3 regions of the Duganella sp. Leaf61 genome follow, and region 2 is predicted to be linked to each of the others. Evidence: predicted binding sites of a transcription regulator. Region 2 holds the regulator's gene; each other region holds the start of a gene.
What was found. Region 2 encodes HrcA, which represses chaperone genes, less so after heat shock. Its sites were predicted from a motif close to TTAGCACTCNNNNNNNNNGAGTGCTAA; they were not measured.
Positions count from the first base shown of each region.

Region 1: a site for HrcA is predicted at 1,293-1,319, ahead of rpoH (RNA polymerase sigma factor RpoH). Genes of this name have one in related genera too.
Region 3: a site for HrcA is predicted at 1,168-1,194, ahead of groES (co-chaperone GroES). Genes of this name have one in related genera too.

Region 1 covers NZ_LMLM01000001.1:411,883-414,150, forward strand. The annotation lists gene ASF04_RS01735 (cell division ATP-binding protein FtsE) at 1-181, shown strand, start outside; gene ftsX (permease-like cell division protein FtsX) at 178-1,098, shown strand; gene rpoH (RNA polymerase sigma factor RpoH) at 1,389-2,268, shown strand, end outside.
Region 2 covers NZ_LMLM01000001.1:841,063-843,330, forward strand. The annotation lists gene fur (ferric iron uptake transcriptional regulator) at 141-572, shown strand; gene hrcA (heat-inducible transcriptional repressor HrcA) at 573-1,589, opposite strand; gene ASF04_RS03690 (HAD family hydrolase) at 1,601-2,268, opposite strand, start outside.
Region 3 covers NZ_LMLM01000012.1:393,623-395,890, reverse strand. The annotation lists gene groL (chaperonin GroEL) at 1-726, opposite strand, end outside; gene groES (co-chaperone GroES) at 785-1,075, opposite strand; gene ASF04_RS10780 (YnfA family protein) at 1,403-1,732, opposite strand; gene dgoD (galactonate dehydratase) at 1,816-2,268, opposite strand, start outside.

The sequences.
Region 1 (2,268 bases), 430 kb from region 2:
CCTGGCCGACGAACCCACCGCCAACCTCGACCGTGCCAGCGCCAACAAGGTGCTCGATGCACTCAAGGCTTTCCACTCGGTGGGCGTGACCTGCCTCATTTCCAGCCATGACGAGCAAATGCTGGACGCCGCCGCCCGCGTAATCCGGCTCAACCATGGTCAACTGGAGGTGGCGCCATGACTTACTGGTTCCGCCAACACCGATATGCGCTGTCGGTCGCGCTGGTGCACCTGCGCCGCGCGCCGGGCAGTTTCCTGTTCAATATATTAGTGGTGGCGATTGCGCTGGCGCTGCCGTTCATGGGCGCCACCCTGCTCGACAACGTGCGTCCCATGTCCGAACAGTTGTCGGTCGATCCCGAGCTGAGCATCTTCCTCAAGCAGGATACGCCGCGCCAGCAGGCCGAAGAACTGGCCGTGCTGCTGCGCCAGGCCGTGCCCGACAAGCAGGCCAAGATCATTTTCACCGAGCGCGAAAAAGCGCTGGAGACGCTCAAGGAAAAAAGCGGACTGGCCGACGTACTGACCACCCTGGGCGAAAACCCCTTGCCGGACAGCTATGTGCTGAAGCTTGATGCGTTCCGCTTGGCCGAGTCCGGCGGCGACGTGGATGTGCTGGCCGAGCAGATCCGCGAACTGCCCGGGGTCGATACGGTGCAAGTCGATTCGGCCTGGGTCAAGCGCCTGGCCGCCCTGCTGGGCATCCTGCGCCTGGCGCTGCTGCTGCTGGCAGCCACGCTGGGCACGGTGGTGGTGGCCGTGGTGTTCAATACCATCCGTTTGCAGGTGCTCACGCAACGCGAGGAAATCCAGGTTTCCAAGCTGATCGGCGCCACCGACAGTTTCATCCACCGCCCGTTCTATTACACCGGTGCGCTGCTGGGCCTGTGCTCGGGCGCGCTGGCGCTGGGCGCGGTGGCCCTGGCGCTGCGCCCGCTCAATGCAGCAATTGCCGAGTTCGCTCGCCTGTATGCGTCGGAATTCCAGCTGACGCCGCTGTCGCCGCCGCTCATGGCCGGCTTGCTGGCCCTGTCCGCCGGGCTGGGCCTGATCGGCGCCGTACTCTCGGTGCAGCGCCATTTGGCGCGCGTGCAGTAATTTCTCACCGCCGCAACCGCGTGGTTGCGGCCCCCTCAGGTGCGGCCGCGCACCGACTTCCCAAGCCCCTCCCCTCAGCATAGGCACGACATTAAGTCCAGTCTAAGCTGCGACGCGCAAACTTCATACATGGAAGCGATGAGCTTCATCAAGCTCATAGCAAATTTACTATCAAGGTCATAGATTTGCAGTGATTGGCACTCTCGGACAGAGAGTGCTAATATATGAACACTGCAGAGCTAATCAATGTCTTTGTAGCAACCAGCAATCATCGAGCGAAGGAAATGAAAATGACTATGATGTCCGCAACGACTTCGTTGGCCCCTGCCAACAACAGTGCTCTGGGACTCGGGTTCACTGGCAACCTGGGGAACCTGGACGCCTATATTTCGGCTGTCAACCGCCTGCCGATGTTGACGCACGCCGATGAGGTATCGCTGGGTAAACGGCTCAAGGAAAGCAATGATCTGGCCGCCGCGCAGCAACTGGTGCTGTCGCACCTGCGCCTGGTGGTGTCGATCGCCCGTGGCTACCTCGGTTACGGTTTGCCGCACGCCGATCTGATCCAGGAAGGCAATATCGGCCTGATGAAGGCGGTCAAGCGTTTCGACCCCGACCAGAACGTGCGCCTGGTGTCGTACGCCATGCACTGGATCAAGGCCGAGATGCATGAGTACATCCTGAAAAACTGGCGCCTGGTCAAGGTGGCAACCACCAAGGCCCAGCGCAAGCTGTTCTTCAACCTGCGCAGCCACAAGACCGGTCTCGATGCAATGAGCCCGGCGCAAGTGGACAGCCTGGCGAAGATGCTCGATGTCAAGCGTGAAGAAGTGATCGAGATGGAAACCCGTCTCAGCGGTCGCGACATTGCGCTGGAATCGCCAACCGACGACGAAGACGACAAGTTCGCACCGATTGCCTACCTGTCGTCCGAGCAATCGGAACCGACCCGGGTGCTGGAAGCGGAGCAAGTCACGCGCCTGCAATCGGAAGGCCTGGAGCAGGCATTGGGCAAGCTAGACGCCCGCTCGCGCCGCATCGTCGAAGCGCGCTGGCTGGCCAACGACGATGGCTCGGGCGCCACGCTGCACACGCTGGCGGAAGAGTTCGGCGTATCGGCCGAGCGCATCCGCCAAATCGAGTCGGCAGCGTTGAAGAAAATGAAGGGTT
Region 2 (2,268 bases):
TTGCAAGGCGCAAGTGTAAAAGTTTGCAAATGCCAAAAAACCGCCAGGGCTGCAAGATGGCGGCAGATTGTGTGCGGCGCGGCGCGGAGTGCGTTAAACTACGGGCTAGCTAATCGCCAACCAGAATAAGAGTGTCCACCATGGGAAATAATCCAACCGATCTGAAGGCCAGCGGCCTGAAAGCCACGCTGCCTCGCCTTAAAATCCTGGACATCTTCCAGACCAGCGACGTGCGCCACCTGACCGCCGAGGATGTTTATAAAATCCTGCTGGCCGACAATATGGACGTGGGCCTGGCCACCGTCTACCGCGTGCTGACCCAGTTCGAACAAGCAGGCTTGCTCAACCGCAATCATTTCGAAACGGGCAAGGCCATCTTCGAACTGAACGCCGGTTCGCACCACGACCACCTGGTGTGCCTCGATTGCGGCCGCGTGGAAGAGTTTTACGACGAAGCCATCGAGGAGCGTCAGAACGCGATTGCCAAGGAGCGCGGTTTCAGCATCGCCGAGCACGCTTTAGCGATTTATGGTAACTGCACCAAGGTCGCCTGCCCCCACAAACCAAGCTAATCAATTATGGCTGAGCGCGTTCGATAGCAGCTTGGCCGTAATATCCACAATCGGTATCACCCGCTCGTACGCCATGCGGGTGGGGCCGATCACTCCCAGCGTGCCGACGATCTTGCCGTTGGCCGTGTACGGCGCAGTCACCACGCTCATCTCGTCCATCGGCACCAGGCTCGATTCGCCGCCGATATAGATTTGCACGCCACTGGCCTTGCTCGACATGTCGAGCAGTTGCAGCAAGCCGGTCTTTTGCTCGAACATGTCGAACATTTGCCGCAGCGACGACATGTTGCTCGACAGGTCGCTGACCGACAGCAGGTTGCGCTCGCCCGAGATCACCATGTCGTCCTTGTCGTCGGCCATCGCCTCGCTGCCCGCCGCCACCGCCACCTGCATCAACCGGCTCATATCGTCGCGCAACTGGCGCACTTCGCCTGCCAAGCGGCGGTGCACGTCGTCAAGCGACAGGCCGCCGTAGTTCTGGTTGATGTAATTGGCCGACTGCACCAGCTGCGACGGGCTGTAATCGACATCGGTGAGCAGCATGCGATTCTGGACGTCGCCAGTGGGGCCAACGATGACCAGCAGAATGCGCTTTTCGCCCAGGCGCAGGAACTCGATCTGCTGGAACACCGATTCGCGACGCGGGCTCAGCACCACGCCGGCAAACTGCGACAGCGACGACAGCATCTGCGCAGCATTGGAAATCATTTTTTGCGGCTGCGGCGCCTGCAGGCGCATGCGCGACTCCACCGACTGCTCGTCGAACGGTTGCACCGTGAGCAAGGTATCGACAAAAATCCGGTAGCCGCGCGGCGTGGGCACGCGCCCGGCCGAGGTGTGCGGACTGGCCACGTAGCCGAGATCTTCCAGGTCGGCCATGATGTTGCGGATGGTGGCCGGCGACAGGTCGAGACCGGAGATCTTGGACAAGGCGCGCGAGCCCACCGGCTGGCCGTCCGCAATATAGCGTTCTACCAGGGCTTTGAGCAGGGTTTGGGCGCGGGTGTCGAGTTGCATGGTGATTATCTTCAGTGTCCCTGGGGTTGGTCCTGCTTATTATGCCGCATCTGGTCCTTCACCCACACCAGCAGTTCGTCGAAACTGGCGCAGATGGCATCGGGCACGATGCCGGCGTCGAGATGGGCGGTGCTGCCACTGCGGTTGATCCACACCGCACGCATGCCGACCGCCTGCGCGCCCTGCACGTCGAGCCGCAAGTCGTCGCCCACGTAGATGGCATGCTCGGGCGCCACGCCCATTGCCGTGCAGGCGGCCAGGAAAATTTCCGGTGCGGGCTTGGCGCGACCGAAACTGTGCGAGGCCAGCGCCACTTCAAAATGGTGATGCAGGCCGATGACTTCAAGGTCGGCGTTGCCGTTGGTGATCACGCCAAGGCGCAACATGGTGCGCAGCTGTTCAAGTGCGGGCAACACGTCGTCGAACACGGTGACGGCGTTGCGCAGGGTGTGAAAATGGGCCATGGCGCCGTCGATATGGGCAACATCGGCGCCGGTCTCGAGAAACACGGCTTCCAGTGCGGCGCGGCGCAATTGGTACAGGTCGGCCACCATCTCCGGCTGGCGCTCGAGCAGCGCCATGCGCAGCGCGCGCAATTGCTCCACTGTATACTTGTCGGTCACCAGCGGCGCGCGTTCGGCCAGCCAGGCATGCCAGCCCAGTTCGGCCGCCGCGATCA
Region 3 (2,268 bases), on a different contig from region 2:
TTTGGCAACTTGTTCCAGTACGGGCAGCAGGTCACGGATGTTCGAGATTTTTTTGTCGCACAGCAGGACGAACGGGCTTTCCAGGGCAGCAACCTGCTTTTCCTGGTTGTTGATGAAGTACGGCGACAGGTAGCCGCGGTCGAACTGCATACCTTCAACGATGTCCAGCTCGTCGTTCAGCGATTTGCCGTCTTCCACGGTGATCACGCCTTCTTTGCCGACTTTTTCCATCGCTTCAGCGATGCGCTCGCCGATCGACGAATCCGAGTTGGCCGAGATCGCGCCAACTTGGGCGATTTCTTTGGTGGTGGTGGTTGGCTTGGCGATTTTTTTCAGTTCTTCGACGGTGGCAGCAACTGCCTTGTCGATACCGCGTTTCAGGTCCATCGGGTTCATGCCGGCGGCAACGAACTTCATGCCTTCGCGCACGATAGCCTGGGCCAGCACGGTTGCGGTGGTGGTACCGTCGCCGGCGTTGTCGCTGGTGCGGGAAGCGACTTCCTTGACCATTTGCGCGCCCATGTTTTGCAGCTTGTCTTTCAGTTCGACTTCTTTGGCAACCGATACGCCGTCCTTGGTGACGGTAGGGGCGCCGAACGAGCGCTCCAGTACCACGTTACGGCCTTTAGGGCCCAGGGTTACTTTAACGGCGTTGGCCAGAATGTTGACGCCTTCAACCATTTTGGCGCGCGCTGCGTCGCCGAAGATTACTTCTTTAGCTGCCATGTTTTTTACTCCAGTAAGGTATTAAGTGGGAATCGTGGACCAGTGATTGCAAATGCAATTACTTGGTGACGATCGCCATGATGTCTTCTTCGCGCATGACCATCAGTTCCTGGCCGTCGATCTTGACGGTCTGGCCGGCGTATTTGCCGAACAGGACGCGGTCGCCTACTTTGACATCCAGAGGACGCACTTTGCCGTCTTCCAGGATCTTGCCATTGCCAACGGCCAGGACTTCGCCTTGATCCGGTTTTTCAGCAGCCGCATCAGGGATGATCAGGCCGGATGCAGTCTTGGTTTCCTGGTCGAGACGTTTGACGATAACGCGATCGTTCAAAGGGCGAAGGTTCATACAAAACTCCTTAATTAACAATGGTACAGTTTGTTGCTGTTTCAATCACCTTACGGGGATTGCCGCAGCGGAAAGTGGGACAAGAGACTTTGTTAGCACTCTCTCATAACGAGTGCCAATTATAGGGACGACATCCCTGTATTTCAAGGCACAAGATTTGTGAAAGCGCAAAAAAGCAGCGTTGTGATGCATGAGAGGCAACAGATTCCGGCGATATCGGCTAAGAACCTATCCCGTCATCGCATGGCCCGCCATGCTTCTTCCTCGCGCCTTGCCCCCGCTACCGAGGCATCGCAATCCGCTGCCTCCTCCCTACCGGGATAGGTTCTAAGTCGAAGGCTGCAAGGCGATCACAGCCATGCCGGCCAGGGCCAGGCCAGCGCCGGCCATGTCGTATAGGGTGAGCGCCACGCCGTCCACCAGGCGCAGCCACAGCAGCGCAACGGCGATGTAGGCGCCGCCGTAAGCGGCGTAGGTGCGCGCCGCGCCGGTGGGATGCAAGGTCAGCAGCCAGGCAAACAGGGCCAGCGACAGGGCCGCCGGCAGCAGCAGCCATGGCGACTTGTCCTGGCGCAGGACCAGCCAAGGCAGGTAGCAGCCGACGATTTCGGCAATGGCGGTGATGAAGAAAAGGGCGGCGAGTTTGATGAAATCCATGCCGTCATGATACCGGGTGGGCGCAGCAGCGGGGCGCATAAAAAAAGCCGGCAATTACGCCGGCTTCGGTTACCACGATTGCATCACCACTCGGCGACGCTGCCATCCTTGTGGCGCCAGACCGGGTTGCGCCAGTCGCCGGCGTTCTTGCTGGCGGCGATCACGCGTTCTTCGTCCACTTCCACGCCCAGGCCAGGCTTGCGCAGCGGCGCGCAGTAGCCGTCGACGATTTTGAAGTCTTCCTTGTTGATCACGTAGTCGAGCAGCTCGCCGCCCTTGTTGTAGTGGATGCCCATGCTTTGCTCTTGCAGCACGGCGTTGTACGACACGAAGTCCACCGCCAGGCACGAAGCCAGGGCAACCGGACCGAGCGGGCAGTGCGGCGCCAGCGTGATGTCGTAGGCTTCGGCCATCGAGGCGATTTTCAGGCACTCGGTGATGCCGCCCGCGTGCGACAGGTCGGGCTGCACGATCGACAGGCCGCCGGCCGCGAACACGTTCTTGAACTCGAAGCGCGAGTACATGCGCTCGCCGGC